2 regions of the Lactobacillus sp. C449L genome follow, and region 2 is predicted to be linked to the other one. Evidence: predicted binding sites of a transcription regulator. Region 2 holds the regulator's gene; the other holds the start of a gene.

Region 1 (16,906 bases), 430 kb from region 2:
TTAAAAATGATTTTAGTCGAGTTGTTTTTTTGGGATCCGTGTACGGAAACCAAGGTAGTGCAATGGAAGCTGTTTATAGCGCAACCAAGGCAGGATTAACTCGTTTTTGTCAAAGTTATGCGCGCGAAGTAGCGTCAGCTAACTTAACTGCCAATGTGATTGCTCCGGGCGCTGTTGATACGGCAATGAATGCAGCTGTGGGAACCGAAGCGATGACTGAAGTTAAAAATGAAATTCCACTGGGACGCTTAGCTACCGGCAATGATGTTTCTTATTGGGTTAAGATGTTACTTGATCCGCGTTCAAGCTATTTAACTGGCCAAACAATCTATGTGAGTGGTGGATGGCTAATATAAATGGTAAAAGTAATTAGTAGTATATGTTATACTCATTGTAGAAAATTATTAATTAAAAGAGGTTACTATGGCAGATATCGGAGACAAATTACGCAGTGCCAGAGAGGCAAAGGGACTTTCAATTGAGGATATTGAAAAAGCAACCAAAATTCAAGGTAGATATCTGACGGCAATTGAGCAAGATGATTTTGATAAGCTACCAGGTGATTTTTATGTGCGTGCTTTTATCAGGCAATATGCCCAGATTGTTGGTTTAGACGGAAAACAGCTTCTTAGCGAATATCACAGTGAAATTCCTCAGTCTGAACCAGATGAATATGTTGAAGATTCTATTGATAATAAGAGTGAAGAGATTCATAAGACAACTAATAGTAAGAAAAAACTATGGCGTGATTATCTTCCTCGCATCATCATTGGGGTTGGAACTGTCGTTGTAGTATTAGTTTGCTACGTAGTTTATGCACATTTTTCGTCCAATAATCAAGCTGATAATTCTGCCAATGATGTAGCTGTTTCATCCGATGATACCAGTAAACCGAAAAAGAAGAAGATTAAGAAAAAATCTGTTAAAATTAAAGAGTTGGCCACGGGACAATATCAAATTACTGGTTTAAAGGATAATCGTAATTTTGTAGTACGTGCTGGTGATCAGGCTACTAATGTTTCTATTACAATTAATGGAACTAGCAGAACTGATTTGAGTTTGGTTGCTGGACAAAAGCACACGATGTATATTCCTGAAAACACGCAGTCAATTGTGGTTACCTTTAGTAATGCACTAGGAACTTCTATTTCTGTAGGTGGCAAAAAGGTGCCATATAATGCGCAAGCAGCATACACTACAATGACGTTCTACATCGGCAAACGCCATACAAATAGTCAGACAACCAATAATAACACTGGTCAAACCGACAACTCAAATTCTGGTCAAACTTCTACTAATCAACAGAATCAAGGTCAACAGCAAAATAATGGTACGACTGATAATTCTCAACAAAATGGTCAGAATAATCAAAACGGCCAAAATAATACTGGTCAAGGTAATACCGGAACCAACGAAACAAATAATAATGGACACACTGGACAAACTAACAACTCTACCGGTAATAATAGTGGTAGATAAGTGGTTACCAAGTAGGAGGAAAAATTTAGTATGAATTTACCTAATAAGTTAACGGTTTTTAGAATCATTTTGATTCCAGTATTTATGTTGATTGTGATTTTTGGTGGCGATGCAAATGTTAAAGTTGCCGGTACAACTGTTTACTGGAGATTAGTGATTGCAGCAATTGTGTTTGCTATTGCGGCAGCTACTGATTGGTTTGATGGTCACATTGCCCGCTCCCGTAATTTGGTAACTAACTTTGGTAAGTTTGCCGATCCGTTAGCAGATAAGATGCTGACTATGACTGCGTTTATTATGCTTATTTCCTTGAAACTAGCTCCGGCTTGGGTTGTGGCTATCATTGTTTGCCGCGAATTAGCTGTTACTGGTTTACGCTTAATTCTTGCTGAAAACAAGGGTCAGGTTATGGCTGCTGAAATGCCAGGCAAAATTAAAACAACTTGCCAGATGTTATCAATTATTTTCTTGTTAATTGGTGACTTCTACCATATTGGAACCATCTTGCTTTACCTCGCTTTACTCTTTACTATTTACTCTGGTTGGGATTATTTCCATAGTTCATGGGATGTCTTTAAAGGTTCAATGTAATAGCTATTAAAAAATTTAATCCTCTAAGCTAGAATAATCTGGTTTAGAGTTTTTTAATGTTGAAGAAAAATAAATTAATTTGGCTGTTTTAAAGAAACAAGAACATTTTGCGTACTTAATTAATGCAAACCAGAAATTTTAAAACATTTGTTCGTATATTCCTTGCAAATATATACTAAATCAAAGTATAATTAGTGAGTATTAAATTGAGGACTATCTGCTAGAGGAGGAAAAATTCTTGGCCAAAGATGAAAAACAAGCTGCATTGGAAAATGCACTAAAAAAAATCGAAAAGAATTTTGGTAAAGGTGCCGTTATGCGCATGGGTGATAAAGCAAATACCAAGATTTCGACGGTTCCATCCGGTTCGCTTGCACTTGATGCAGCTCTTGGAGTTGGCGGTTATCCGCGAGGTCGAATTGTAGAAATCTATGGTCCCGAATCATCAGGTAAAACGACAGTTGCTCTTCATGCAGTAGCTGAAGTACAAAAACGTGGAGGCACTGCCGCTTATATCGATGCGGAAAATGCAATGGATCCAGCATATGCAGAAGCACTAGGGGTTGATGTTGACTCACTTATTTTGTCACAACCCAATACTGGTGAAGAAGGATTGCAAATTGCTGATACACTGATTACTAGTGGAGCAATCGATATTTTAATTGTCGACTCTGTTGCTGCATTGGTACCTCAGGCTGAAATTGATGGCGAAATGGGTGACAGCCATGTTGGTTTACAAGCTCGTTTGATGAGTCAGGCTTTACGTAAGCTTTCAGGTAATATCAACAAAACAAAAACTATTGCAATTTTTATTAATCAAATTCGTGAAAAAGTTGGAATTATGTTTGGCAATCCAGAAACCACTCCTGGTGGAAGAGCGCTAAAATTCTATTCAACCATTCGTTTGGAAATTAGAAGAGCGGAAAAGATTAAGCAAACTGGTGGAGAAATTACAGGTAACCGCGTTAAAATTAAGGTTGTTAAAAATAAAGTTGCCCCGCCATTTAAAGTTGCTGAGGTTGATATGATGTATGGTAAGGGTATTTCGCAGAGTGGCGAATTACTTGATATGGCAGCTGAAAAGGACATTATTGCCAAAGCTGGCTCGTGGTATTCTTACCATGATGAGCGTATCGGACAAGGCCGGGAGAATGCCAAACAATATTTAGAAGATCACCCCGATGTTTATGACGAAGTTCAGCATCTAGTTCGACAAGCATATGGAATTGATGAAGAGTCAATTGCTGATCGTGAAGACCCGGAAAAAGTGAAAGCTAAAAAGGCTACGGCAACAAAGAATACGGAAAAGGAGGCTTCTGATCAAAAAGAAGCCGATAACAAAAGTAGTTAATGTTGAAGAGATTAACCTTGATCTGTAATTCAGATCAAGGTTTTTTCTTGTCGTTTGACATAATTCCAGAAGATTATTATTATTAATAATGTGTTAATAATCTAGAAAAATAAAAAAGGCGATAGTAATCATGACAAATACAATTTTGATTCCCGTTGCGATTGCTATTATTTCAATTTTACTGGGCACAGTCGTTGGTTACGCGGTTCGCAAGAACATTTGGGAGAAGAATGCCCGAAATGCACAAAGCGATGCTGACCATATTTTAACCGAAGCAAAAGCACAAGTAGATGCTGCAAAAGCTGAAGTCAATGCTCAAAAACAGGCAGCAGATGCTTTAAAACAAAGTGCACAAAATACCAAAAAAGAAAAAATTCTTGAAGCTCAAGAAAAAATTCAAGAATATCGACAAAAGGCTGAAGACGACTTAAACGTTAAACGCGACATAATTGCACGTGATAATAATCGTTTGCAACAACGTGAAGATACTCTTGATCATAAAAGTTCTTTGTTGGCGGAAAGAGAAAACGGACTTACTGAAAAAGAAGATCAATTAAAAAAGCAGGAATCTGAACTAAATGAAAAGCTGCAAGAAGCCGATCAACTAGTTGAAAAGAATCAGCAGAAACTCTATGAGATAGCTAATTTGAACAAAGACCAAGCTAAAAAACTGGTCCTTGATCAATTAACCGATGAACTAGTCAAAGAACGCGCGGAAATGATTAAAAATAGTAATGAAGAAATTCAAACTAAAGCTGATCATTATGCTCGCAAGATTATTATTGACGCAATTCAAAGCAGTTCGGCTGATACTGTCGCTGAGACAACTGTTTCAGTGGTTGACCTACCAAATGAAGAAATGAAGGGCCGTATTATTGGCCGTGAAGGCCGTAATATTCGTTCTTTTGAAGCTCTTACTGGAGTTGATTTGATAATTGACGATACTCCTAAAGTAGTTACGCTCAGTGGCTTTGATGCCATTAGACGTGAAATTGCCAAACGGGCAATGGAGCGCTTAGTTAAAGACGGCAGAATTCATCCGGCTCGAATTGAAGAGATGGTTGATAAAGCGCGTAAAGAAGTCAACGACGACATTTATGAAGCTGGGGAAAGTGCCTTAATGGAACTTGGAATCCATAAGATGAATCCAGAGTTAGTTAAGATTCTTGGTCGATTAAAATATCGGACTTCGTATGGTCAGAATGTTCTTGGCCATTCAATTGAGGTTGCTAAACTGGCTGGTACAATGGCAGCTGAGTTAGGTTTAAATGAAAAATTAGCGGTTCGCGCGGGATTATTACACGATATAGGAAAAGCCATCGATCATGATATTGAGGGGTCACACGTTGAAATTGGTGTAGAATTAACCAGAAAATATCATGAACCCGATGTAGTTATTAACGCAATTGCGGCACACCATGGAGATGTTCCGAAGTTATCGTTTATTGCTGAACTAGTTGTTGCAGCCGATACGATTTCATCAGCTCGTCCTGGTGCAAGAAGTGAGAGTTTAGAAAATTATATTAGACGATTGACTGAACTTGAACAAATTGCAAATAAATATGATGGAGTTAAACAAGCTTATGCCATTCAAGCAGGACGTGAAGTTCGCGTAATGGTAGAACCAGAAAAGATTTCGGATGATCGGATTACCGTTTTGGCTCGAGATATCCGTAATCAAATTGAAAAAGAACTTGATTACCCTGGAAATATTAAAATTACAGTAATTCGCGAGAAACGGGTAGTAACTGTTGCAAAATAAATAAAAAGTTGAATCTGAAAGATTCAGCTTTTTTTGTTTTGTGCTATTTATTTTGTGGCGTAAATGAACATAAAATATCGTAATTAAATATATTTTAGTAAAATGAAAGGGTATACAATACGAATTAGTTAGGGGGAGCCGAAATGAAATTAAGGGTATCTCGGGAATTAAAGAGCTTTTTGCATGATTTAGGCTATCCGTTTGATTCCATTTCAGGTTTGCTCAATTCCAGTGTTATGGACAAATACCTTAATTCAAAGTGGATTAAAAATTCTCGTACATTTGAAATACTGGATAAAGAAGCAACCAACGAACAACTTTTAGCATGTAGTGATGTCAGCAATTTTTATCAGTTTGTTCCTCCTTACTTTGCTGCACTATCTAGTAAGAATGGAATGCAGGCAATTTCAAGATTGGCATCATATGAACAACTAATTGGTCCAATTGAAATGGGTACATTTAAAGAGGGTGAAAATCTAAGAATTCACATTAGCTATCTTGATCAATACCGTAAAGGTTCTCGTTTTAGCTTGTTAGTTGATCAGATTTCGCTAATTAGCTTACTTAGAACGGGTACCAACAAAACAATCATACCGCTCTCAATTGGTAGTAGATTTAATTATGGGCCCGAAATTACAAAATACTTGGGAATTGAGCCGCAAAAAAGCCAAGATAATTATTTAGTTTTTGGCAAACAAGATTTACTTCGCCCCTTTTCTACTCAAAACGATGTTATCTGGAGTTTTATGGAACCAGGGCTCAAAAAATACATTAGGGAGCTGAATATTGATCCGCCTTTTTCAGCGGTAGTCCAAAACACTTTGTTTAAACTGATTGCTGGTGGCAATTTTCAGTTAAAAAATGTAGCCGATGAATTAGGAATTTCTTCTCGAACTGTTCAAAGGTGGTTAAGAAAAGAGCATACCAGTTTTAACGAGCAACTTCAAACTGTTCAAAAAGTTCTGGCATTGAATTTATTACAAGATATGACTCTTACCACTGCAGAGGTTAGTTTTTTAGTCGGTTTTAGTAATGTAACTTCTTTTTATAAGTCATTTAAAAAATGGACAGGAAAGACAGTTTTAAAATACCGTCATCAAATGATTTTGACAAAAAATAGTATTAACTCAACCATATAAATAATGCTCAAAATGAAAGGAGCAAAAAAATGATTTTAAAAAATGATGCATCATGGAATGCAACTTATGACGTAGTGGTAGTTGGTTTTGGTGGAGCTGGTGCAACTGCTGCTCGCTTTGCCGCAGATAACGGAGCAAAGGTTCTATTAGTCGATAGTGCACCCGAAGGACATGAAGGTGGCAATACGCGCTACTGTGGACAAATAGTTCAGGCAGGCTATGACTTTGATAAACTTAAAAAATATTATCAGCAAATGACTGCTCCGCTAGATTTAGATGAAAAAGTTCTTGACACTTTTGTTAAAGGAATGGTTGATTTACCAGATTACTTTGAAAAGTACTTAGGAGGAAAAGCATTCAGCGTTCGAAATAATCCAGGAAATAAGAATGTAGCCCTTTTAGCATATATGATTGCCGAATATCCAGAATTTGAAGGTGCTGAAACAAATGATGATTTGCTTATTCATGATCATATTTTTGATGCTGCCTTATGGAAAAAATTGCGCCAAAATGTACTGGATCGCAGTGACAAAATTGATGTTTTATATTCCACTCCAGCTAAGCACTTAATCCAAGATGATGATAAGACAATTGTTGGAGTTCAAATTGAAAATAATCATAAGGTATTTAATGTTAGAGCAAAAAACGGAGTCATTTTAACTCTAGGTGGTTTTGAAAATAACGAAGAAATGATTCAAGACTATCTCGGTGAAACAAAGCTCTTGCCGTATGGAACTTTATATAATAACGGCGATGGCATTAAGATGGCAATTGAAGTGGGTGCTGATCTGTGGCACATGAATAATTATGAACCAGGTGGTCCGGTTAATATTGCCGCACCAAAAGGTCAGCGTGCTCATAGTACTATGGCTTGGAAATCACTATTTACTGGTTCTCTTATTACAGTAGGGGATGATGGTACGCGTTATATCGCTGAAGATGATCCAACTCGTCACGGGCATCGATATAATCATGGTATTTGGAGAATTCCATTGGCGCAAGTTCATCCACATATGATTTTTGATCAAAAGAAATATGATGAATTTATGGCCGAAAACCACGATAATTTCCAAAAAGAAACAATGCAAAAAGTCGTAAAATCTGACACAGTTGAAGATCTAGCAAAAGAAATTGATGTTGATTCAGCAGTTTTGCAAAAAACTCTTGAAACATATAACTTCTTTGTTGATCAAGGCATTGATTATCAATGTGGTAGAAAGCCAGAATCAATGGTTAAAATTTCACTTGCTGGCCCGTTATACTCGCTGGCCCAACAACACACTATGCTTAACACGCAGGGTGGACCTAGGCGTAATGAAAAAGCTGAAGTTCTGGATACTGATCATAAGGTATTGCCACATTTATATGCCGCAGGTGAACTCGGTCACATTGGTGCAAATCAATATAACGGTGGTGGTGATATTGCTGATTGTCTCATTTTCGGGAAAATTGCGGGTGAAAACGCAGCTAAAAGTAAAAACGAAGATGTAAATACCGGTGCTAGTGTGAGTGCTAGTCAAATAAGTACTGACTTTCCGCGTTCAGACCTCGAAGAAAAAGAATATCCAACAGGTCATAACCAATATATCGGAAGATCAAATAATGGTATGGGTAATGAAATCGTTGTTCGTGTAACAGTTGATAATCATCAAAAGCTAAGTGAAATCGAAGTTCTAAAAGAGAGTGAATCACCTGACTATGGTGGAAAAGCGATTAAACAGCTCCAAGAAAAAATGCTTCAAGAAAAATCAGCGGATGTAGACGTCGTGTCAGGTGCTTCTGCTACTAGTCGAGCATTTAAAGAAGCTGTAAGTTCTGCAATTAAAAAAGCTCAAAATTAAAGGAGGCAAATTTTATGGCTAATCTAAAGGACGGAACATACCAAGGCACAGGCTCCGGTAATCGCGGTGAGGTTAAGGTTTCGGTTACCGTTAAAGATAATGTTATTAAAGATGTCAAGATTGACTACCAAGATGAAACTGAAGGTATTAGTACAGCTGCGCTTGAAAAAGCACCCAAGCTGATTATTGAAAATCAATCATATAATATCGATGCTGTCACAGGTGCGACAATTAGTTTTCAAGCAGTTGAGAAAGCCGTTAAAAATGCTCTTCTTAAAGCTGGTGATGCCCGCGGCTTCGATAAAAAAGTTGATTTGAGAACAGTTGCTAAAAATGATGAAATAAAAGATTTTCGGTATATGGATCCGTCTAAGGTCAAATTTGAAGATGAAGCTGATGTTTTGGTAATTGGCTCAGGTGCTGCTGGCTTGTCAGCTGCAATTTCGGCTCGCCAAGAAGGAGTATCAGTGCTTTGTCTAGAGTATACTTCTAGTTACATGTTATCGGACATGACCTTATCCGGAGGCTACTACAATGCCGGAGGCGGCACTAGTTTACAAAAAACACAAGGAATTAAAGACACAAAAGAAAACTGGAATAATTATTTGAAAGCAGTTGGTCAAGGATATGAAGACGCCGATATGCGTGAAGAAATCGTTGAACATGGAGCAGAAGACTATGAGTGGCTAGCAAACGATGTAGGTGTTAATTTCCAAGAAGTTCAGCAAATCGGCAATGAAGAAGCAATGAAAGAATATGCCGTGCCAGCTGCTCGTTCACACTTAACAGTTGAAAAAAGTGGTTACGGATTATCCCAACCTTTGTTTAATAAAGCAAAAAAACTAGGAACTAAATTCATTTTCAATATCACTGCAGAGAATCTGATTACTGATAAAAATAATGACGTAATCGGTGTCCATACCAACAAAGGAAATTTTAAAGGTCAAAGTGTAATTATCGCTACTGCGGGATTTTCACGCAATAAAGAAATGCTAAAAAGTTTCGCACCTGATTTTGCGGTTGGCGAATCATATGGCTCAATTAGACAAATGGGCGATGGCATTACAATGGGCGCGCAAATTGGAGCGAAACTAAAGGATATGTGGATGCCAATCGCAAATTCAATTGGCACGCAGTCCGGTGATAATGTTTGTATCGGACCCTTGTGTGCGGCATGGACCAAACCATATATATGGGTTGGAACTGATGCTAAAAGACATTTTAGAGAAGATATGTACTTTGAATTTGCTTCAAAGAAGATTGCTGCCTTAAATGGTGGCTATGTTTGGCTTCTTTTCGACGAAGGAATGGCCAATGAAATGCCAACTGAATTTTCGGCTCCCGCAGCATCTCCTCATCTAAAGCGCGAAGTAGAAGATGGATATTTTAAAAAAGCCGATACAATTGAAGAATTAGCTCGACAGACTAACTTAGACCCAACCATACTTAAAGAAACAATATCTCGCTGGAATACAGATGTTAAAAAAGGCAAAGACACCGAATTTGGGCGTAAAAAAGACCTAACTGCTTTTAAAGCACCATATTATGCTGCCAAACTAGCACCGTCTACTCCCGATATGGCTGGTGGATTAAGTATTAATAGAAAAGCTGAAGTTTTAGATAATCAAAATCAACCAATTACTAACTTATATGCCGCCGGTAGTACGACTGGTGGCTGGCGCGGTATGACCTATCCAGGATGCGGTATGGGAATTACTAATGCAGTTGTTTTTGGTAGAATTGCTGGCGTAAGTGCTGCTCAAAATTCGCTTGCCACTAATGATACTAGCTCAGGTGCTTCGCAGCAATAAGCTTAAGCTATAAAAAATTGGATTTGAAAAAGTCCAATTTTTTATTTAGTAATGATGACTATCATTTGTCAGAGTTTTTTACATTAGCTTAAAGCAGCGCAAGGAGTGATTTGTACATTTTTAAACAAGTCGGTATAATTAAAGCAATTAATTGATGAAAGTAGCCGACTATGTTTAAGATTATTGTTGAATTATTCTTCTTAGTGATTATTCAAGCCTCAATTACCCCGTTTATTCGGAGACTGGCCTTTGTTTTGGGCGCAGTTGATGTTCCTAATAAACGTCGAGTTAATAAAAAGCCAATGCCAACTTTGGGTGGACTGGGCATTTTTGTGACATTTAATATTGGTGTTTTTATCCTTTTACGAGAACAATTTCCCACACATGAAGCGTTTAGTATTTTATTGGGCTCAAGTGTAATTGTTTTAACGGGAATAATTGATGACATCATGGAGCTTAAGCCTCGTCAAAAAATGTTTGGTATTTTTATCGGCGCGTTAATTATTTATTTTTTAGCGGGAATCAAAATGAATGTGCTTAATCTGCCATTTGTTAATAAGCAAATTGACCTAGGTTGGTGGAGCTTACCTATCACTATCTTTTGGATTCTTGCCTTGACTAATGCCGTTGATTTAATTGACGGATTAGATGGATTAGCCACTGGCGTATCAATGATTTCCTTAACTACAATGGGAGTTGTTGGTTATTTTTTCTTACATACTGGTCAGCTTTATATTCCAATTGGCTGTTTTATGTTGGCAGCTTGCCTACTAGGTTTTTTGCCTTATAACTTTCACCCTGCAAAAATGTTTTTAGGTGACACAGGGGCGCTTTACATCGGCTTTATGATTGCTGTATTTTCGCTCAAAGGCTTAAAGAATGTGACTTTCATCTCAATGCTTGTGCCCGTAACAATTTTGGGAGTGCCAATTGCTGATACGATTTATGCGATGATTCGGCGTAAACTTAATAATCAACCAGTTTCACAAGCCGATAAGCATCACTTGCATCATCAGTTAATGAAAATGGGTTTGACACATCGCCAGACAGTATTAGCAATTTATGCGTTATCACTAATTTTTTCATTTATTGCCTTGCTGTTCCTACTTTCTCCAACTTGGGGCATGTGGTTACTGATTGCCGGTTTATTAGTAGCAGTTGAACTTTTTGTGGAATCAATTGGTCTATTAGGCGAAAAATATAAACCACTGTTGCAAATAATACAGAAGATAATTAATTCGCGTAGTCGCAAAGATCCAAATGTAGAGGTTTGGCATTTAGGCCAAGAAAAACCAGAACAACTAAAAAACAAAAATAAAAAGGACTAATTTCAGTCCTTTTTTATTTTTCACGATAGTTATGGTCAGTAACTAAAATTTCGTTATACCGCTTTTGGCCAGTAGAGATTGTTATTTTTTCATTTAAAAGATTAGTCAATTTTTTCTCGAAAACCGTTTGTTCATTTTCATCAACAAAAACCCGAAAAACTATATCAATTCCATATTCAATTTTTTTAACAAAAATTTCGGCTTGGCTTAAAAAATGATTCACTTCGTCTAAGCGTTTATAATCCACATGAAAAATCAGCTCTTGTTGCAAGACACATTTAACCACGCCAATAGCTTCTACACCTTTTGTTACACTGTTGGAATAGGCGCGAATCAACCCTCCGGCACCAAGTTTAGTTCCGCCAAAGTACCTAGTTACAATAGCAGTAACATTCTTTATGCTCATCAATTGCAGAGCCTTTAATTCAGGAACGCCGGCTGTTCCTGCCGGTTCACCATTGTCGCTAGCTTTGACATGTTCGTCATTTAAACCGATTGTATATGCAAAAGTATTATGAGTAGCATCACGGTATTTTTTGGTAGTTTCTATAATTGCTTTTTCCGCTTCTTGGACGGTATTAGTTCGCACTAGAGTAGTTATAAAACGGCTTTTTTTGATGATAAGTTCATTATTGCCATTTGCTTTAATGGTTAAAAATTTTTTTGCTTCTGCCAAAAAGTTTTCCTCGTTTTTACGTAATTAAAATTGGAGGACAAAGAAATGAAAAGTACATCGTTTCTCGTCGGTCGCCAGTGGCTTAGTAGTCAAGAGGATTTTAACACAATTAAGAACGTAACTAAAATCAAGGCGATTGAAAATAATCACTGCAATCGATGTGGCAGTTTGATTTCTGCCAAACTGCCAAATGGAAAAAAATACTGTCGCGGATGTATTGAGATTGGAAGAATTGTAGAAGGGGATTATTTGATTCGTTATGATCAAGAATTTACTTTTCCAAAAAGAAAAAATGGTGCCCTAACTTGGACAGGTAAACTAACTGATGATCAGGCCAAATTGTCCTATAAATTAGTAGATAATTTTGAAAATGAAAAGAACACACTTGTGCATGCCGTAACTGGAGCTGGTAAGACGGAAATGCTTTTTCCTGTAACTGCAAAATGTATCGCTAAAGGCAAAAGATGCGGTATTGCAACTCCAAGAATTGATGTCGTTAATGAACTCTATCCCCGATTTCAGGCAGCATTTAGTACACTGAAAATTGGCAAATATCACGGTCGTGATTATAAAGAGCCACAAATAGAGCAACTAACTATCTGCACAACACATCAATTATTAAAGTTCTATCATGCTTTTGACTTGTTAATAATTGATGAAGCTGATTCGTTTCCATATGCAAATGATTCTCAACTTCACTTTGGTGCTGTAAATGCAGTTAAAACAAAAGGGGTGCGAGTCTATTTAACGGCAACGCCACCACCTGATTTATTGCAGGAAGTTAAAAGAAAAAAATTAACAATTTTGCAACTGAATCATCGTTTTCATGGTGGTCTTTTACCTGTTCCCAAAGAGCAATTGTTTCTACGTCCGTTTATTAAAAAAGGCCAACTTCACTCTCAATTATTAAAGGAGATAATTGACGTAATTAGTAAAGGCCATCCGCTTTTGCTGTTTGTTCCAAGAGTTGAGCAAATTACTCAGTATTTAAATGCTCTTCAAAAAGAGCCCCAATTAAGTAATATCAACATGGACGGAGTTCATGCAGATGACAAGGAAAGACTTGATAAAGTGCAAAAATTTCGTGATGGAGAATTGCAACTGCTTGTTACCACTACAATTTTAGAACGTGGGGTAACCTTTAAACACGTTTGGGTTATTGTTGTAGCAGCTGACGACCAAATTTATACTACATCAAGTCTGGTTCAAATTGCTGGTCGAGTGGGCCGTGCTAAAGATGACCCAGATGGTTTGGTATTATTTTGTTATCACAAGTATACTGAGAGCCTTCGCAGTGCAGTGAAACAAATAGCAGGTTTAAATCAATGAAAAAATGCTTACTTTGCGGTCAAAATTTTGTGCCTGAGCTATCTTTTAGGCGTATTTTTTCATTTCGTAATTATCGAGAACAGTGTCTGTGCCAGTATTGTCTGGCAAGATTTGAGCGTTTAACGGGGCGTAGATGCAATTTTTGTAGCAAAGAAATTAGTGTAGGAGCAACGTGCCGTGACTGCCTGGAATGGAAGCAAAAGTATAACGGTTTCTTATTAAAGCATCAGGCAGTTTATCGCTATAATATAACTTTTCACGAGCTAATGGTTAACTACAAACGTTATGGAGACTACATTTTGAATCAGGTTTTACAGGAACTTTGTTATCAGGAACTTTATAAAATAAAAGCAGATTTTTATGTTCCGCTTCCAACTGCACCAGAACACATCAAAAAACGTCAGTTTGATACGGTTAGAGCAATTTACGATGATTTATTACCACTTACACTAGCTTTAGGTAAAAATAGCGGCTTTGACGCTCAGGGTGAAAAAAATCGAAAACAAAGGCTAAAGAGTAGACAGAGTTTTTTTGTTAAAGAAAATCTTAATATTGATATGAATTTTAAAAGAATACTGTTATTAGACGATATTTATACCACGGGACGAACGCTCTACCATGCGCGAGATGCGCTCTGTAAGGCTTTTCCCCAAGCTATAATAGCTAGTTTTTCAATTTGTAGATAAGACGAATCTTGTTCAGCGCTTACAAGTTTTGTTATAATAAATATAAGAAAAGACTGCATAAGCAGTTGAAAGGAGAATCTCATATGTTAAAGTATAACGTTCGTGGCGAGAATATTGAGGTAACCGATTCTTTAAGAAGTTACGTTGAGAAACGTCTAAAAAAATTAGAAAAATATTTCGAATTAAATCAAGATATGGTCTCCCATGTTAATTTGAAAGTCTATCGAGATCACACTGCTAAAGTTGAAGTTACTATTCCACTGCCGTACTTAGTATTGAGGGCTGAAGAAACAACAGATGATATGTATCGTAGTATTGACTTTGTTTCCGAGAAATTAGAAAGACAAATAAGAAAATATAAAACTCGCGTTAATCGTAGAAGTCGTGAAAAGGGCATGAGTGATTTCTTTGTTGGAGGATCAGATGATCTGGCTAAAGAAAAAGATGCCGGTGAATTTACAATTGTTCGTAATAAGCAGATTGGCTTGAAACCAATGAGTCCTGAAGAGGCTATTTTACAAATGAATATGTTAGAGCATGATTTCTTTGTTTTCTTAGACGCGGAAACGAATGGCACAAGCGTTGTCTACCGCAGAAATGATGGTCGTTACGGTTTGATTGAAACCAAATAGAATAAGTTGCTACTTAAGTGAAGACCTCACATTTAGTGTGAGGTCTTCGTTTCGTTTATTTTTCATTTAGGCCCAATCATGTTAAAATTATTATGTGTTTTTATACTTAAGTACATATAAGGATCGATTAAATGGCAAACATTTTAAAGAAACTATACAACAACGATAAAAGAGAGCTAAGAAAATTCGAAAAACTAGCTGCTCAAGTTGAAGGTTACGCTGATGAATACAGCAAACTTTCTGATGAACAATTAAAGGCTAAAACTCCTGAATTCCGTACTCGTTTGAATGACGGAGAGTCATTGGATTCGCTTTTGCCTGAAGCTTTCGCAGTTTCCCGTGAAGGTGCTAAACGTGTGCTGGGGTTATATCCTTTCCACGTTCAAGTTTTGGGAGGTATTGCCTTACATTTTGGTAATATTTCAGAAATGATGACTGGTGAGGGTAAAACTTTAACAGCAACTATGCCAGTTTATCTGAATGCACTGACAGGTAAAGGTGTTCATGTTGTTACTGTTAATGAATATTTATCTAGCCGTGATGAAGAAGAAATGGGTCAGTTATACAGATGGCTGGGCTTAACCGTGGGCTTGAATCTTAACTCTATGTCACCGGATGAAAAACGTGAAGCGTACAGCTGTGACGTAACTTACTCGACTAACTCGGAACTGGGCTTTGATTACTTGCGCGATAACATGGTAGTTTACAAAGAACAGATGGTTCAGCGTGAACTTAATTATGCTATTATCGATGAAGTCGATTCTATTTTGATTGATGAGGCTAGAACTCCGCTAATTATTTCGGGCGAAGCCGAGCAAGCTAATGGTGACTATATTCGAGCAGACCGCTTTGTTAAAACTTTGAAAGAAGACAAAAGTGACGACGACGTTGATGATGACAAAGACTATGGTGATTACAAGATTGATTGGCCAACAAAAACTATTTCTTTGACCAGAACAGGTATTCAAAAAGCTTGTGATCATTTTGGTCTGAAAAACTTGTATGACATTGAAAATCAAAAGTTGGTTCACCATATTGATCAAGCCTTACGTGCTAATTACATTATGCTGAAAGATATCGATTATGTTGTTCAAGATGGAGAAGTATTGATTGTCGATTCATTCACTGGTCGTGTGATGCAAGGTCGTCGCTATTCTGATGGTCTTCATCAAGCAATTGAGGCTAAAGAAGGCGTTAAGATACAAGAAGAGTCCAAGACTCAAGCCACGATTACTTACCAGAACTTCTTCAGAATGTATAACAAGCTTTCAGGGATGACCGGTACTGCTAAAACGGAAGAAGAAGAATTTCGTGAAATCTATAACATGCAGGTTATTACTATTCCAACTAATCGACCAAATATTAGAGAAGATAAATCAGATATTTTGTATCCAACTTTAGATTCTAAGTTTACTGCGGTGGTAAACGAAATTAAGGAACGCCACGCAAATGGTCAACCAGTTTTGGTAGGTACGGTTGCGGTTGAAAGCTCAGAGAGATTGAGTAAGTTACTCAATCAAGAAAGTATTCCGCATGCTGTTTTGAACGCAAAAAACCATGCCAAAGAAGCGCAAATTATTATGAATGCTGGACAGCGTGGTGCAGTAACAATTGCAACCAACATGGCTGGTCGTGGTACTGATATCAAGTTAGGACCTGGAGTTAAAGAGCTGGGCGGATTATCGGTAATTGGTACCGAACGTCACGAATCGCGAAGAATTGATAATCAGCTTCGTGGACGTTCAGGTCGTCAAGGTGATCCCGGTGTTACACGTTTCTACTTATCACTTGAAGATGATTTAATGAAACGTTTCGGTGGCGATCGAGTTAAGGATTTCCTTGATCGCTTATCTGATGATGTTGATGATAAAATTATCGAAAGTCGCTTAATTACTCGGCAAGTTGAATCAGCTCAAAAACGTGTTGAAGGTAATAACTACGATACGCGTAAGCAAACTCTACAGTACGATGATGTTATGCGTATTCAGCGTGAAATTATTTACGGCGAACGTATGCAAGTTATTGGGGAAGAAAATTCACTTAAAGATGTCTTAATACCAATGATTCGCCGAACAATTAATAGCCAAGTTGATATGTTTACCCAAGGTGATCGTAGTAAGTGGCGCTTGGATTCTCTGCGTGATTTCATTAGTTCTAGCATACTTTCAGAAGAAAAGACTAATGAGATCGACTTTAAGAAGATTACAGTTCCTGAATTAAAAGAGAAATTGTATGATGAAGTTGAAAATAATTATAATGAGAAGGCTGAAGTTTTAGCTGA
Region 2 (16,906 bases):
GGGCAAAAACTTCAAGAAAAATAAGAAAAAGCGGATGAAAGTGAAACGTTACCATTCTTAAAAAATGACTGTTAAGTAAAAACACTTTACACCTCTTTTAAAAAGTGCTATATTATTATTCGTAAGTTTTAGGAGGATTTTAATTTATGTCAGTAAAAATTCGTATGCGCCGTATGGGTGCTAAAAGAAAACCTTTCTACAGAATAGTTGTAGCAGATTCAAGAATGCCTCGTGATGGTCGTTTTATTGAAGAAGTTGGCTACTACAATCCAGTTTCAGAGCCGAAGGAATTAAAGCTTGACGAAGATAAGATTTTTGAATGGCTACAAAAAGGTGCTCAACCTTCAGACACTGTTCGCTCATTGCTTTCAGGTGCTGGATTGATGAAGAAACTGCACGAATCAAAACATAGCAAATAATTGATTGGTTAGCTTTTAAGAGTTTGGAGTAATTTGCTTCAAACTTTTTTCTTGTTTGAATTTAGGAGAAAAGATGCAATTTTATGATGTTGCGCGGATACTGACCACTCACGGTTTAAATGGAGAAGTCAAGGTAGCACTAATCACTGATTTTCCTGAAAAACGGTTTGCACCAGGAAACAAGTTAACTTTAAAGGATGATAAGGACAGTACTTTGACGGTAAAATCTAGTCGACCGTTCAAGCAGTTTTGGTTAGTACAATTTTCAGAAATTGATAATGTTAACGAAGCTGAAAAGTTAAAGAACAAAACATTAGTAATCAGCGAAGATGATCAACATGTACTGCCAGAAGGTTTTTACTATTATCGCGATATTATTGGGTGCACTGTTCTAGATAATATTACTGGTGAAAACCTTGGTAACATCACAGGAATTGAAAGTCCTGGAGCTAATGACGTATGGGAAATTACTGAAGCATCTGGTAACGAGTATTTAATTCCTTATATTGACGATGTTGTAAAAAAAGTAGATTTAACTGCAAAGAAGGTTTATGTTGAGTTGATGGAGGGCTTACGCGATGAAAATTAATGTTTTAACCCTTTTCCCCGATATGTTTACACCGTTGACCACTTCAATGCTGGGACGCGGTCTTGAAGATGGCAAATGGAACCTCAACTTAGTTAATTTCCGCGATTTTACTAATGATGTTCATCATCATGTTGACGATACTCCGTATGGCGGCGGTGCAGGAATGGTACTACAAATCATGCCGATAAAAAGGGCATTAGATTCTTTGCAAAATAAAGGGAAAGTTATCATTACTGCTCCACAAGGTCAAACTTTTAACCAGAAAATGGCGCTAAACTGGGCAGAAGAAGAAAACTTAACTTTTATTTGTGGTCACTATGAAGGCTTTGACCAAAGAATTTATGATCTAGCTGACGAAATCGTATCAATTGGCGACTACGTTTTAACAGGTGGAGAACTGCCAACGATGAGCATGATTGATGCAACAATTCGCTTAATTCCAGGTATTCTTGGTAATTCTGCTTCACCAATTGAAGAGAGCTTTGCACATGGATTGCTTGAATATCCGCAATATACCCGTCCCGATGATTTTGAAGGAATGAAAGTTCCCGAAGTTTTGACTTCTGGCAACCACCAAAAAATTGATGAGTGGCGACATAAGGAAGCATTGCGCTCAACTTTTATACATCGGCCGGATATGCTAAAAGAATATCATCTAAACAGTGATGACAAAAAATTGTTGGAAGAAATCAAACAAGAAGAAGACCTTGCTTGATTTAAGTGGTTTAATTTGCTAATATGATTGAGGTGCATTTTATGCACTACTAGTTATGGGTGTTCCGCTGGCGCATTTGACGTTGATGAATGCCGTAGAAGGAGAAAAATTATGGATCCATTAATTCAAGAATTGACTAAAGAACAATTACGTGATGATATTCCTGACTTTCGTGCCGGTGACACAGTTCGTGTTCACGTACGTGTTGTTGAAGGTAGTCATGAACGTATTCAGATGTTTGAAGGTGTCGTAATCAAGCGTAAGGGTGCAGGCATTGCTGCTACATACACTGTTCGTAAGATTGCTTCTGGTGTTGGTGTTGAACGTACCTTCCCAGTTAACGACCCTCGTGTAGCTAAAGTTGAAGTATTACGTCACGGTCGTGTTCGTCGTGCTAAGCTTTATTACTTACGTGACCGTCACGGTAAATCTGCAAGAATTGCCGAGAAGCGTCGTTAATTCACTGTTAAAAAAGAACCATCTTTCTTATGAAGGATGGTTCTTTTTTTGCATTTTTTATGATAGCATTTTAGTCAATATCTTAATTTGGAGGTAATTTGATGAGTAAACCATTTTTATTAGATTTTGATTCTACTCCGCATGCGGTTTTAGAACCGAATCACGAAAGAAATGAAACGCATTATCACTTTCATGAAAAATTGCTCTTTGCCTTTTTAACACAAGAAGCAATTGATGGCTTTTTAGCCCAACACCCGCACCAAGTCATGGGACACTTTGATTGCTTTGGAAAAAAGATATTAATTTATGAGGTGGAATTGCCAAAAGGGAAAATCACTTTATGTCAGGCAATGCTTGGTGCTCCAGCTGCGGTTGAATTATTAGACTGGCTCATTAGCTATGGTGTCAAGCAGATTCTGGCAATCGGATCAACAGGGACACTTGATGATTTGCCAGAAAACTATTTTCTAGTTCCGACTAAAGCTATTCGAGATGAAGGCACGTCGTTTCATTACATGGCACCTGGTAATTTTGTGGACCTTAGCTCAGAGTTTTTGACTAAAGCCGAAAAGCTAATGGAGCAAAATAACTTTAAAGTTAAGGTAGTCATGACTTGGACGACCGATGGTTTTTTCAGGGAAACAGCCAAGAAGGTCAAGCAGTTTAAGGAACTTGGTGCTGCTTGCGTTGAAATGGAATGTGCCGCAATGGCTGCGTGTGCACAATTTCGGCAAGCAGATTTTGCACAAATTCTGTTTACTGCTGATTCGCTTAATGATTTAGAGAATCATCGAGAACGTGACTGGGGTAGAGATGCACATGAAATGGCGTTAAACTTGGCAGCAACAGTAATTGACAAATTATAATTTTTACTTTGTGAAAAACAGCCTTGTGAAACGCAAGTGGAACAGTAGATTGATTCACAATGTTTGAATGGAATTGCTTTAGTTTAAACGATTGTATTATAGAAACTTATTAATAAGATTGTGAATTGCTTTTTGCTAATGAATGTGGAAAAATAATTTTTCTATAATCAACCTTAAGTTTTTACTTTAGTAATTTAGGTTCTAAAAACTACTCAACCTATAGGTTAAGTAGTTTCTGGTTTCATCTAAATGACTAAAATACATTGTTACAGTGATTAAATTATATTATTTCGATAAAGACCAACGACTTTACCGACGATATATACTCTAGTAAGAATAATTGGAGCCATGGTGTCGTTTTCGGGTTGTAAACGAAAATGGTCCTTCTCTTTGTAGAAACGCTTGACAGTAGCTTCGTTTTCATCTGTCATTGCAACAACAATCTCGCCATTAGTTGCTGTTGTTTGTTTACGAACAATAACATTGTCGCCATTCAAAATGCCAGCATTAATCATACTCTCCCCGCGAACACGTAACATGAAAAGGTCACCAGCATCGTTAGCTAAATCGGGTGGTAGAGGAAAGTAATCTTCGATGTCTTCAACGGCTAAGATTGGCTGTCCAGCGGTTACAACTCCAACCACCGGTATTTCAGCTGGTTTAATGCCGATTGCTTTTTTACCTTCTTCCGTTATTTCTAACGCGCGGGGCTTAGTTGCGTCTTTGACAATGAGACCTTTTCTTTCTAGTCGCGAGAGGTGACCGTGAACGGTTGAAGTGGAAGAAAGTTCAACGCCTTGACAGATCTCGCGAACAGTTGGCGGAAATCCGCGTTTTTCAACTGTATCATATATGTAATGCAAAATTTGTAATTGCTTCGAGTTTTGTTTACTAGTCATTTGTTTCTCCAAAAAATAATCAATCATCGTATAAGTTCATTCTAGCAGAAGTTTGAAGCAAATACAAACAAGCGTTCTAAGTATAATAAACTTTTTTTCTGATCAAAAATAGGGTAGACTTTTTAGAATAAGAGGTGCAAAAATGACTGAAGATAATGAAAAAAAGATGATCAACCGGATTAATGAACTATATCATAAAAAGGAAGCTGAAGGTTTGACCGCTGAAGAAGAAAAAGAACGTGAAGAACTCCATAAGAAGTTCATTAAGAACTTCCGTGCCGGTTTTAAACAAGATGTTGAAAATCTGGTTATTATCGACAAGAATGGCAATGAAGTAACGTCTGAGAAGGCTAAAAAAGCTCAGCGTAAAAAAGGTTTAAGAAAAGACTGATTTATCCCTTTTAATCTAATTAAATTTTAGGTAAGATATATCTATTGGACAAATTGAGGTGAATGTTTTATGAATTTAGCATTAGCGATTGTATTAATTGTTGCGGCACTATTAATCGGCTTGGTAGGCGGTTTTTATGGTGCAAGATCTTACATGAAGAAGTACTTTAAAGATAATCCACCAATCAGTGAGGATATGATTGTTGCCATGATGTCACAAATGGGACAAAAACCTTCGGCCAAGAAGGTTAACCAAGTGATGAACATGATGAAACATCAGAATAATTAATCTTGCTAGATTGAAAAAAGACGGGGTTTTTCTCCGCCTTTTATTTTGGAAAGACAGGTGAACAATGGGCATATTTTTTAAACTGGGATGGTTTTTTAAAAAAGAGAAAAAACGCTATTTAATTGGTGTAACTTTCTTAGCTCTGACTTCAATAATTAACTTAGTTCCACCCCGAATTTTAGGTTTAATGGCTGATCAACTGGAACGCGGACATATTTCTTGGCAAGAATACGGAATGTTAATTTTAGCGATTATCTTTTCGGCCATACTACTATATGGATTCCGCTATTTTTGGCGTAGACAAATATGGGGTGGGGCTGCCGAACTTGAATTCCAAATGCGTTCGAAACTTTTCAGCCATTTTATGGAAATGGATCGAACCTTTTATCAGCGCCATCGAACTGGTGATTTAATGGCCCATGCAACAAATGATGTTTCAGCTATCCAAGAAGTTGCTGGTGAAGGAGTTTTAACTTTAGTCGATTCGCTCTTAATGAGTGTATCAACTATGTTTGCGATGGTTATTTTTGTTGATTGGCGCTTGACTATAGTGGCATTAATCCCGCTGCCATTTTTAGCTTGGGGAGCCTGGAAACTTGGCGATCAGTTATATGTAGCTTTTGATGAATCGCAAGCAGCATTTTCTCGATTGAACAATAAGACCCAGGAATCAGTTTCCGGTATCAAAGTACTCAAAACTTTTGGACAAGGTAAAGAAGATACTGCTGCTTTTGACGGTATGATTGATGACACAATCAAAATTAACAAACGAGTTTTTAAATGGGATTCATTGTTTGATCCGCTAGGCACCTTGCTGATAGGGTTGACATATACAATCACCATTATTTACGGTGGCCTATTAGTTAGTCATAAAGTTTTAACAATCGGTCAATTGGTTTCATTTATTGCTTATATTGGAAACATGGTTTGGCCAATGTTTGCAATTGGATACTTGTTTAATATCCTGGAACGAGGCAGCGCAAGCTATGATCGTGTTGAGAAATTACTTGAAGAAAAACCTGAAATTACCGACCAAAATGCTGATCAAAATTTGCATGCCAAAGATATTGAAGGTGATTTAAATTATCAAATTAAATCATTTGCTTATCCTGATGAACCAAAAATTTCAGTGTTACACAATATTAATTTTACTTTAGAAACAGGGCAAACATTAGGCTTAGTGGGTAAGGTTGGTGCCGGTAAAACGACCATTATTCAGTTACTACTACGCGAATTTGACAAGTACGACGGAAAGATAACATTAAATGGGCACGATATTCGTGAAATTCCATTGAATCTTTTGCTACGCCAAATTTCGTATGTGCCACAGAATAACTATTTGTTTTCAACCAGTATCCAGCAAAATATTGCTTTTTCAAATGCTGAATCTGACGAAAGCGCCATTGTTTCAGCTGCTAAAAAGAGTGACTTACATAATGATATTTTACAAATGCCAGGCGGATACAACACCCTTGTAGGAGAAAACGGCGTTTCGCTTTCAGGTGGGCAAAAACAGCGGATGTCAATTGCTCGAGCTCTGCTAAAACAGAGTCAAATTTTAATTCTTGATGATGCTCTCTCGGCTGTTGATGCAAAAACTGAAATGGCGATTCTAAAATCATTACGCCAAGAACGTGCGGGTAAGACAACACTGATTGCAACACATCGTTTAACTTCAGTAATGGGAGCGGACCTAATTTTAGTCTTAAAAGATGGAAAAATTGTTGAGCGTGGTACACATGATCAATTATTAGCTGAAAATGGCTGGTATGCAGACATGTGGCAAAGACAAGAATTAGAAGATAAGGTAGGTGAAAAGCATGGATGACCAAAGTAATTATGAATCAGTTTGGTCTAAAGAAATACCAGTTAAAGAACAAATAAGCATATTCAAGCGTTTGATGCGCTTTGTTCTTCGTTTTAAAAACGAAATGATTATTGCAGTCGTTGGGGCATTTCTAGTTAGTGTGATAAACATGCTTTTGCCTTACGGATTGCAGTTTTTCTTAGATAACTATTTGGTAAAAGTTGATGTGACTACTCAGGTAATTCTGTTTGCTGGTTTTTTATATGCCTTTGGTTCATTAATTAAAGGTGCTTTACAGTTTACTTACGAGTATTTCTTTGCTTTAGGTTCAGAAAAATCTTTGGAGGGACTTAGATCAGCTTTATATAAACAGCTTCATAAACTGGGAATGCGTTATTTTGATCAGACTCCTGCGGGTTCAATCGTGTCCCGCGTGACAAACGACACTATGACACTAAGCAATTTTTTGACAGTTTTAGCTAGTGTCGTTATGTCCTTTTTCTCAATTATTTCGGCCATGGTAGCGATGTTTAGCACAAACTTTTTAGCCGGATTGATTGTATTAGCTTTTCTGCCTATATTATTGCTGATTATTTGGCAATATTCTCGCCGTAGCTCAAAACTATATCGTAATTACCGTGAACGCTTAAGCCGTATCAATACCAATTTAAATGAGTCAATTGAAGGCGTATCGCTTATTCAACAGTTTAAACAAGAAAATCGAATGATCGGCAATTTTAAAGATGAAAACTCTTCTTTAATGAAAACGCGTTTTAGTATGATTAATCTAAATTCGCTTTTGCTATCACCTTTGACTAGCTTGCTCTACTCTTTGGCGCTTTCGTTAACACTAATGTATTTTGGCTTTCCATTGCGAGAAACATTTGTACCGGCAGGGGTGGTTTACGCCTTTTCGCAGTATATATCACAGTTTTTTAATCCCATTGCCACTATGATGGACCAAATGACTTTTTTCCAAGATGGAATTGTTGCTGGTAAGAGAATTTTTCGTATATTAGATAATACTGATTTTGAACCTCAGCAAAATGCGCAAGCGGGCTTAAAAATCACTAAAGGAAAAATTGAATTTAAACATGTTAGCTTTTCTTATGATGGTAAAAACGAAATTCTACATGATATTTCGTTTACAGTTAATCCGGGAGAAACTCTTGGTATAGTGGGTCATACCGGTTCCGGCAAGAGTTCAATTATTAATGTCATGATGCGCTTTTACGAATTTTATCAGGGTGAAGTTTTAATCGACGACGTTGATATCAAGAAATACCCCAAAGAAGAATTACGCCAAAAATTAGGTCTGGTTCTTCAAGAACCATTCATGTTTTACGGCGACGTGAATTCAAATATTCGTTTGTATAACCAAGATATTACTGATGAGCAAATAAAAGATGCGGCAAAAGCTGTTCAGGCTGACAGTTTTATCGAGAATTTGCCGGGTAAGTATCAGGCTAAAGTTGGTGAAGGCGGTAGTGAATTCAGTCAAGGTCAGCGACAGTTGATTTCGTTTGCTCGCACACTTGTTACCGATCCAAAGGTTTTGGTATTGGATGAAGCAACTGCTAACGTAGATACTGAAACTGAAACATTGATTCAACAAGGACTAAAGAGCCTGCGTAAGGGACGAACCACTTTAGCAATTGCGCATCGACTTTCAACAATTGTTGATGCTAATCAGATTATTGTGCTTGATGATGGTAAAATTGTTGAGCGGGGAAATCACGAAGAGCTATTGGCTCAAAAAGGCTATTATTACAATTTATATACTTTACAAAATAATCAAAAGTAGCAAAAAGCTCGAGTCCAATTAGTCTCGAGCTTTTCTTTTACAGCGCATATTGACAGCGTTTACATAAAAGAGTACATTAATATTAGTTTATATAGAAAAGTATATATTTTAGAAATGAGAAGTGAAGTATTATGGAATATCATAAAGTAAATCAAACTGATCGTACTAATCTAAGTAAGTTCATTTCGGATCCAGAACGTTTTGTAACTGAGCCTACTAAGCACTGGGATCACGATCAATTTAGAACAGTTACAGCTATGCCAGATTTGGTTATTCAACCTGTAAATAACGAGGAAGTAAGTAATGTTGTAAAATATGCCAACGAACATCATATTCCATTAGTACCACGCGGAAATTCAACCGGATTAATGGGGGCCAACTTATCAGTTGATGGTGGTATTTCTCTTGACATGGTAAAAATGAACAAGGTTCTAGAATATGATCCTGATAGTTTAACAATGACAGTGCAAGCAGGAATGAGATTGAATGACATAGATGCTTATCTTGAAGATAAACCGTTTACTTACATGCCTGCTCCGGCCATGCACTGGGCAACAATTGGTGGCAACGTTTCAACTAACGCTGGTGGATTAAAGGCAATTAAGTATGGTGTTACTAGAGAACATATCCGCGAGTTAAAGGTAGTTTTAACTAATGGTAAGCTCTATAAATTTGGCTCGAAGGCAGTTAAATCATCTTCTGGATATTCTTTAAAGGACTTAATTATCGGTTCTGAAGGAACTCTTGGAGTTGTTACCGAAGTTACTTTGCGTCTGTATCCAAAACCGCACAAGTCAATTAACGCAGTTATTCCATTCCCAACTTTAAATGATGCAATCAAGTCAGTTCCTGCCATTTTAGCTTCGGGAGTTGTGCCAACTACAGTTGAATTTATGGGTCGGAAAGTAATTAAGTTATGGGAACAATATGCCAATGATGAATTTCCAATCAAAGATGGCGATGGCTTTATTATCATGGGACTTGATTCATTTACTGATGATGAATGGCGAGCTGAATTGGATGAAGCTTTAAAAGCTGTAAAGAAATTTAAGGCTGAAGACGCGATTGTTTTAAGTGCTGATTCTGAAGAGGCGAAAAAAATCTGGAAATGCCGTGAAGAATTATTGCTAGCAATCCAAAAATCAACTCCTAAGATGGATGAAATTGATGTTTGTGTACCAATTAATCACATTCCGGTTGTTTTAGACCGGATTGAAGAACTTGAAAAAGAGTTAAACATTCGTATTCCTAACTTTGGTCACGCTGGTGATGGTAACTTACATATTTATCTTTGCTCAGATGATATGTCGGATGAAGAATATGCTAAAACTAGTGATAAAGTTATTTCTGAACTATACAAGACGGCAAAATCACTTGATGGAAATATGTCAGGTGAACATGGTATAGGATATGCGCGTGCCAGTTACTTCGAAGACTTCTATGGTCATGATTATACTGAATTACTTCGCCAAGTTAAGAAGTTGTTTGATCCAAACGATATCGTTAACCCTGGCAAAGTTTTTAAAATGTAATAACGTCGACTAAAACCAAAGAGCACAATTCTATTTTTAGAACTGTGCTCTTTTGATATTTTTAAAGTGATTATACTAAAATCACTCTCCCAACATGTAGTCTCTTGTCATCGGTAAGTTTTTACCTGATGGACCTTTAGTTAACAAATATTGAACCACATCAATATTGCCTGATTGAAATGATGCTGCGCACGCTTGCAGATATAAATCCCACATTCTAGTAAAGCGTTCACCCATTTTTCTTTCAATAACTTCACGTTGTTTATTAAAATTATCGTCCCAGATTTCAATTGTACGTTGATAGTGTCTTCTAAGCATTTCAATATCATCAATTTGCATGCCGCTATTTACAATATGTTGAACATTTTCGTCAAGACCGGGAATATAACCGCCCGGGAAAATATACTTATCTAGCCAGGCATTACTTGCGCCACCTTGTTGACGAGTAATACCGTGAATCAAAGATACGCCATCTTGCTTAAGGCATTTTGCAATATCATTAAAATACTGCCCCAAGTTTTCTTTACCTACATGTTCAAACATGCCAACAGAAGTAATATAATCCCATTTTTCATTATTAAGTTCTCGATAATCTTCAAGTTTAACTTCGGCAACATCTTGGAGATTTTGATCGTAGATCTTTTTTTGGACAAACTTGTATTGTTCTTCGCTAAGTGTAACACCCGTAACCGTTAAGCCATATTCTTTGGCAGCAGTTAGCATTAAAGTGCCCCAACCGCATCCAATATCAAGGAGAGTCTGACCCTTTTGAGGATTTAGTTTATCTAAAATATGTTTGATTTTATCAATTTGTGCTTGTTCTAGGTCATTTTTATTACTACCCTTAAAATAAGCACAAGAATATGTTAGGGTAGGATCTAGCCATAGTTCGTAAAAGTCATTACCAATATCGTAATGACTTTGAACATCTTTTTCACTTTGTTGCTCAGTGTGCTTTTGTTGGGGCATAAATTTTCGAAATTTGCTTGAGCGTAAAAAACTATTCGCACTTTCGTAAGCACCAAAAATCAGTTGTTGTAAGCTTCCTTTAATTTCAATTTTTTATCCATATATGCTTCGCCTAAGGCAAGAGAAGCATTACGGGTAATGTCACTAATCGGAATTTTGTCATTGAAAATAATTTCAATGTTTGGATTTCCATTACCGTATACTTCGCTTTTGCCATCCCAGTATGTTACTTTTACTGGAAATGGGAAGGACTTGCTCAGCATTTTTTTATAGAATGTCTTTTCTAACAATTTTCGAATTCCTCCATTCAATTATTGCAATGATATTCTAACACTAACAAAAAAGACTGAGCCAAAAAGTACTCAATCTTTTTTATTTTGCTAAATAATGGAAATTTGGGTTCTGCTCAAAGTCAATTTTATCCCAGGCATCCTGTAATTGCTTATCAAAGACTGCTTCATTTTCATGAGTTAATTTGATTTTGCGGTCAACTTGAATAGGAGCGCCAAAGCAAACTTCGAGGGGTTTTCTTTTTAATAGACCGGTAAAAGTTAATGGGCCTTGATATACTACCGGAACAATTGGTTTACCTGAAAGTTTGGCAATTGCAATTGTTCCGCCTTTTAGTTGTGTAGAATGCCTAGTTCCAGAAGGAAAGATAATTAGTGAATAATTACCGCTTTTTAGTCCCTTGATTGGTGTTTTTAAGGATGAAGGACCGGGATTATCACGGTCTACTGGAAAAGCGTGCGCATGCTTTAAAATGACGTTTAAAATAGGGTATTTGAATAGTTCAATCTTAGTCATAAACATAAATTCTTTCGGGCTAGCCGCTAGCGCAAATAAAATCGGTTCCCACCAAGTTCGATGAGGAGCAGCTAAAATGTAGTTTCCTTCGGGAATGCGTTCCTTATGATTGACGTGTAAATGTCCATTAATTAGCCAGACAACAAAGCGGGCAATTGGACGAATGATATGATAAAACATAATTTCCTCCGATTTGATGTAAAATATTATAACAGAGCTTTGCGAGAGGATAAAATTTTTATGGCAAATTTGATGAAAAATGAACGAGTTGACTATATGTACAGTGATAACTTAAGGATAATTCAAGATAAAGAAGCCTTTAGTTTTTCACTCGATACACTGCTGTTAGCTGCACTGGCAAAAGAATCAATTAAAGACAGTTCAAAAGTTGCAGACTTATGTGCTGGTAACTGCGCTGCCACAATGTACATGGCTTATTTCAATCAAGCAAAATATGATGCCGTAGAGATTCAAGAAGAGATAGCTGACCAGGCACGTCGATCAGTTGAACTAAACCAAATGGAAAATCGTATCCAAATTCATCAAAAGAATGTTAAAGATGCGTCGCAGTTTTTGCGCAAAGATTCCTATGATGTCGTCGTTGTCAATCCGCCATACTTTAAGGTTGTTAAAGATCACAAAGTTAATCCTGATCCCAAAAAAGCCATTGCTCGTCACGAACTATTAATTAACTTGGAAGAAATCATTACTGTTGCAAGTGCTTTGTTAAAAATGAAAGGGAAAATGTACATGGTACATCGTCCTGAAAGGCTAAATGAAATTGCTTATTTTTGCTTAAAACATGATTTAAGCATTAAATTCATTCAACCTTATGTTTCTCATCGCGGTGAAGAAACAAATTTAATAATTATTGAAGCAGTTAGGCATACTGCAAGTGATGGACTAGTTTTAAAAGATGCAATAGAAGTTCATGACAAAGATGGCAATTTTTTGCCCGCAATTCAACGAGTTATTCGTGAAAGTGATGAAGACAAAGCTAAACATGATGAAGGTAAGCCATATTACTTTTATGTTTTACTTTGTAATGATGGCACTTTTTATGGCGGGTTTACTAATGACCTAAAGAAGCGTATAGAGACCCACAACAAGGGAAAAGGGGCTAAGTACACCAAATTCAGAAGACCGGTAAGAATGATATATCATGAAAAGTTTACCGATAAGAGACTTGCATTAAAAAGAGAATATTGGTTTAAGCACCATAGTCGGCAATGGAAAGAAGAGTTTTTGCATGAACACGGAGTTGACTTTTAGTCTTGCATCTTTGGCTTAAATCTAGTATGATTTTATTTGTGTGTCACAGCATGCACAAGTTAAACATCAAGAGTGATCAACGTTTTGGTGCCACACAATGGTGAAACGTTGAAATGATCGCTTGAGAAGTATAAAACCGTAGGAGGAAGTTATTATGTCAGTAGTTTCAATGAAACAATTACTTGAAGCTGGTGTCCACTTTGGTCACCAAACCAGAAGATGGGATCCTAAGATGGCTCCTTATATCTTCACTCAAAGAAATGGCATCTACATTATCGATTTGCAAAAGACAATCAAGATGTTAGATGATGCTCATGCATTTGTCAGAGCTGTTGCTCAAGATGGTGGCGTGATTCTGTTTGTAGGTACTAAGAAACAAGCCCAAGATTCTATTGCTGAAGAAGCAACTCGTGCAGGTCAATATTACGTTAACCAACGTTGGTTAGGTGGTACTTTGACTAACTGGAAGACTATTCAGAGCCGAGTACAAAGATTAAAAGATTTAAAGAAGATGTCAGAAGACGGCACTTTTGATGTATTACCTAAGAAGGAAGCTTCACTTTTGACTAAAGAAAAAGACAAGCTTGAGAGATTTTTAGGTGGTATTGAAGATATGCCTAGGATTCCAGATGTGTTGTTTGTAGTTGATCCTAAGAAGGAAAAGATTGCTGTACACGAAGCAAACATTTTGGGAATCCCAGTTGTAGCCATGGTTGACACTAATACTGATCCTGATCCAGTTGATGTTGTTATTCCTTCAAACGATGATGCTATTCGTGCGATTCGCTTAATTACAGGTGCAATGGCTGATGCGGTTATCGAAGGCAAGCAAGGTCGAGACGACAGCGATGCTAACGTTGAAGCTGAAATGGTTGAAAATACTGAACCTGAAGTTGCTGAAGAAGCAGCACCTGAAACTGAAGAAAGTTCAGAAGAAGAATAGTTTATTAGTTAGCTTTTATTCGGAAGGAAACATCAATGGCAAATATTACTGCTAAACAAGTTAAAGAGTTACGTGATCGTACTGGTGCTGGAATGATGGACTCCAAGAAGGCTTTGGTTGAAGCTAATGGAGACATTGAAAAGGCAATTGATATTTTAAGAGAAAATGGTGTTGCCAAAGCTGCTAAGAAGAGTGGCCGAATTGCTGCTGAAGGTTTAGCAGAATTCGCTTTTGAAGGCAATGCTGCTGCTTTGGTTGAAATTAACTCGGAAACTGATTTTGTTTCATCAAATGATAAGTTCATCAAATTAGTAGATGATGTAACTAAGGCTATTCTTGTTGCTAAACCAGCTAACGTTGAAGAAGCTTTGCAGGCTCCAATGCGTGAATCAACTATTGGTGAAGCAATTACTAATTTAACTGCTGTGATTGGCGAAAAGATTACCTTAAGAAGATTTGACTTAATCAGTAAGAACGATGATGAAGTATTTGGTGCGTACAAGCATAACGGTGGTGCAATTGTTGCTGTTGTTACCTTAAAGGGTAGCAATGAAGAAGCAGCTAAGAACATTGCAATGCATGTTGCTGCAATTAATCCTGAATACTTAAACAAGGAATCAGTTCCAAAGGCTGACTTTGACCGTCAAAAAGCTGTTTTCACTAAGGAAACTGAAAAAGAAGGTAAGCCAGCAAACATTATTCCTAAGATTGTTGAAGGCCGCGTAAATAAGTATTTAAGCGAAATATGTCTTGTCGATCAACCTTATGTTAAAGATGGCGATATGACAGTTGCTGAATATGCAAAATCAGAAGGTTGCGAAGTTGATGCATTTACTCGTTATGAAGTGGGCGAAGGCATCGAAAAGAAGCAAGAAGATTTTGCCGCTGAAGTTAAAGAACAAATGAAATAAATAAATTACAATTTATTTAGATACAGTTGAAGAAAGCTGTAATTTAAAGTTGTATATATTTTTATAAAAAAGTCGTATCCAAATATATTGAATGCGGCTTTTTTATTATAGTTTAATTTCAGGAACTAAAAGAGATTTTTATTGGTTAATTGAAGTGCCTGGCGTAGCTTTTTTACGTTGGGTATAGTCTTTTCACTGTCTTGATGGACAACAATAGTGAATAAAATGTCCAATATTAGCATTTGAGGTATTCTACGCGAATAAATAGGAATATCGTCATATTTAAATTCGTCAGTAATGGACAAAAAGTAGATATCTGCTTTACTAGTTAATTTTGTGTTGTCGAAACTGGTAATGGCAATTATCCTTACATTGTTAGATTTTAGAATTTTAACAACTCTCAGAATGTCCTCGCTACTCCCACTATGAGAAATAATAATGGCACAATCATTTGATGACATTTTTCCCGCTAGGGCTAGCTGTATATGATAATCTTGGTTAAACTTAATGTTTACCGGTGTTTTTAAAAACATATTATAAGCTTCGGCTGCAATGCCAGCTGATCCACCAAGACCAAATATTACCGTTTCTTTAGAATTAATAATCCACTGAGAAGCCTTTTCGATTTCGTTGATATTAATATTCTTAGTTGTGTTGTTGATGTTTACAATGTTAGATTTAACTACTTTGTCAACAATATTTGCATTACTGCTTTGATCAGTAACAACATTTAAAAAGTTATTGTAATCATTATCATTAGACATCAGTACTGAAAGCTCTTTAAAGCCATTTAACCCTAAATCATGTGCAAATAAGGACACTGTCCCAGTGGAAACTTCACACATTTGAGCAATTTGAGAAATTGTTTCTACCTTAGCCTTGCTATAATTGTTTAAAATGTATTGAGCAATACGTTTTTTCTTAGTAGTCATTGATGGGAATAAAGCATTAATTTTAGCTTTTAGATCATTCATGTCTTTCATAGTTTATCCTCTTTAAAATTTTTTAGAAATGATATTGACAAATTGAAAATATTTAATAATATTAAGATTAAAGATAATGAAACCGGTATCATTATCTATCAGTATTTACGTTAAGTAGACTTAATAACTAGTTTTAGATATTGGAGATGAAAATATGGAGAGTATGGTAGGATTAGTAAGAGTTGACAGCCGTTTATTACATGGACAAGTAGTAACTCGTTGGATCAAGCAAGTTGATGCTAGAGAAGTCATTATTTTAGATGATGAATTAGCTTCTGACCAGTTTATGATAGAAGTTTTCGAAATGGCAGCACCAGAAGGCGTGGCGTTAATTGTAAAACCAATTGACGAAGAAATGCAGCCTTTTCTTGAGAATCGTGATTTAACTCATTCAATTGTTCTTTTTAGGGATATTACAGCATTAATGAAGGCTTCCCAAATATATTTGCCCTTTGATAGTATCCAAATTGGTGGCATTGGTGGTGGACAAGGAAGAACCGTTGTCTACAATAATATCACTTTAACAAAAAAAGAGTACGATGAGTTGAGAGATTTAGAGGCTCAGGGTAAGAATATATTCTTACAGACCGTGCCTGAAGATAAAGAACTTAAGTTAGAAAAGATCGAAAAAAAGTTTTAACTTACTAGCTGATTAAAAAGGAAGTGAAATTATGACTATTATACAAGCAATTATACTCGGAATTCTGTTTTGCTTTTGTCGTATGGGAATTCTGTATACTTGGCCGAAAAATATTGTCTTGTTTGGTGCATTGCTAATTGGAATTGTTTTAGGTGACGTGCCCCGAGCTATGATAATTGGAGCAGCCATTCAAGCTCTTTATATTGCTGTTATTCAACCTGGTGGAAATATTCCGTCTGACCAAGTATTAGCGACATTCGTTGCTGTCCCCTTAGCTTTGGTTTCTCATATGTCACCAGCTGTGGCAGTCAGTTTAGCAGTCCCGGTAGGCTTATTAGGAGTTTTGCTAGACTATATTCGTAGAACAATTAATGCAGTATGGATACACATGGCCGATAGCTACGCTGAAAAAGGGAATGCCAATGGTGTTATGCGGGCTCACTTACTATACCCGACTCTGTCACTGGTTTTTATTTATATTATACCAGTTACATTGGCAATTTATTTAGGTCCTAACGCAGTTAGTCGCTTTATGGCCGTCTTGCCAAATTGGATTATGGAAGGCTTGAAAGTAACTGGTAGTGTTTTGCCAGCATTAGGATTTGCGATTAC

The links. The regulator LexA, encoded in region 2, represses DNA repair genes until DNA is damaged. The targets are predictions, from matches to a motif close to CNAACANNTGTTNG.
Region 1: a site for LexA is predicted at 2,211-2,224, ahead of recA (recombinase RecA). Genes of this name have one in related genera too.

Annotation. Positions count from the first base shown of each region.
Region 1 covers NZ_JBWXGA010000001.1:536,544-553,449, reverse strand. The annotation lists gene ymfI (elongation factor P 5-aminopentanone reductase) at 1-356, shown strand, start outside; gene AC2JF9_RS02605 (helix-turn-helix domain-containing protein) at 424-1,479, shown strand; gene pgsA (CDP-diacylglycerol--glycerol-3-phosphate 3-phosphatidyltransferase) at 1,510-2,070, shown strand; gene recA (recombinase RecA) at 2,309-3,421, shown strand; gene rny (ribonuclease Y) at 3,552-5,183, shown strand; gene AC2JF9_RS02585 (AraC family transcriptional regulator) at 5,327-6,322, shown strand; gene AC2JF9_RS02580 (FAD-dependent oxidoreductase) at 6,352-8,163, shown strand; gene AC2JF9_RS02575 (FAD-dependent oxidoreductase) at 8,178-9,974, shown strand; gene AC2JF9_RS02570 (glycosyltransferase family 4 protein) at 10,145-11,302, shown strand; gene AC2JF9_RS02565 (YigZ family protein) at 11,316-11,978, opposite strand; gene AC2JF9_RS02560 (helicase-related protein) at 12,024-13,307, shown strand; gene AC2JF9_RS02555 (ComF family protein) at 13,304-13,993, shown strand; gene hpf (ribosome hibernation-promoting factor, HPF/YfiA family) at 14,077-14,625, shown strand; gene secA (preprotein translocase subunit SecA) at 14,757-16,906, shown strand, end outside.
Region 2 covers NZ_JBWXGA010000001.1:104,785-121,690, forward strand. The annotation lists gene ffh (signal recognition particle protein) at 1-61, shown strand, start outside; gene rpsP (30S ribosomal protein S16) at 147-419, shown strand; gene rimM (ribosome maturation factor RimM) at 493-1,008, shown strand; gene trmD (tRNA (guanosine(37)-N1)-methyltransferase TrmD) at 998-1,723, shown strand; gene rplS (50S ribosomal protein L19) at 1,835-2,182, shown strand; gene AC2JF9_RS00575 (nucleoside phosphorylase) at 2,281-3,048, shown strand; gene lexA (transcriptional repressor LexA) at 3,324-3,947, opposite strand; gene AC2JF9_RS00585 (DUF896 domain-containing protein) at 4,090-4,338, shown strand; gene AC2JF9_RS00590 (YneF family protein) at 4,408-4,626, shown strand; gene AC2JF9_RS00595 (ABC transporter ATP-binding protein) at 4,691-6,454, shown strand; gene AC2JF9_RS00600 (ABC transporter ATP-binding protein) at 6,447-8,237, shown strand; gene AC2JF9_RS00605 (FAD-binding oxidoreductase) at 8,369-9,769, shown strand; partial or broken gene AC2JF9_RS00610 (class I SAM-dependent methyltransferase) at 9,851-11,028, opposite strand; gene AC2JF9_RS00615 (lysophospholipid acyltransferase family protein) at 11,111-11,725, opposite strand; gene AC2JF9_RS00620 (GIY-YIG nuclease family protein) at 11,786-12,817, shown strand; gene rpsB (30S ribosomal protein S2) at 12,972-13,760, shown strand; gene tsf (translation elongation factor Ts) at 13,796-14,671, shown strand; gene AC2JF9_RS00635 (MurR/RpiR family transcriptional regulator) at 14,797-15,654, opposite strand; gene AC2JF9_RS00640 (PTS sugar transporter subunit IIB) at 15,809-16,294, shown strand; gene AC2JF9_RS00645 (PTS system mannose/fructose/sorbose family transporter subunit IID) at 16,326-16,906, shown strand, end outside.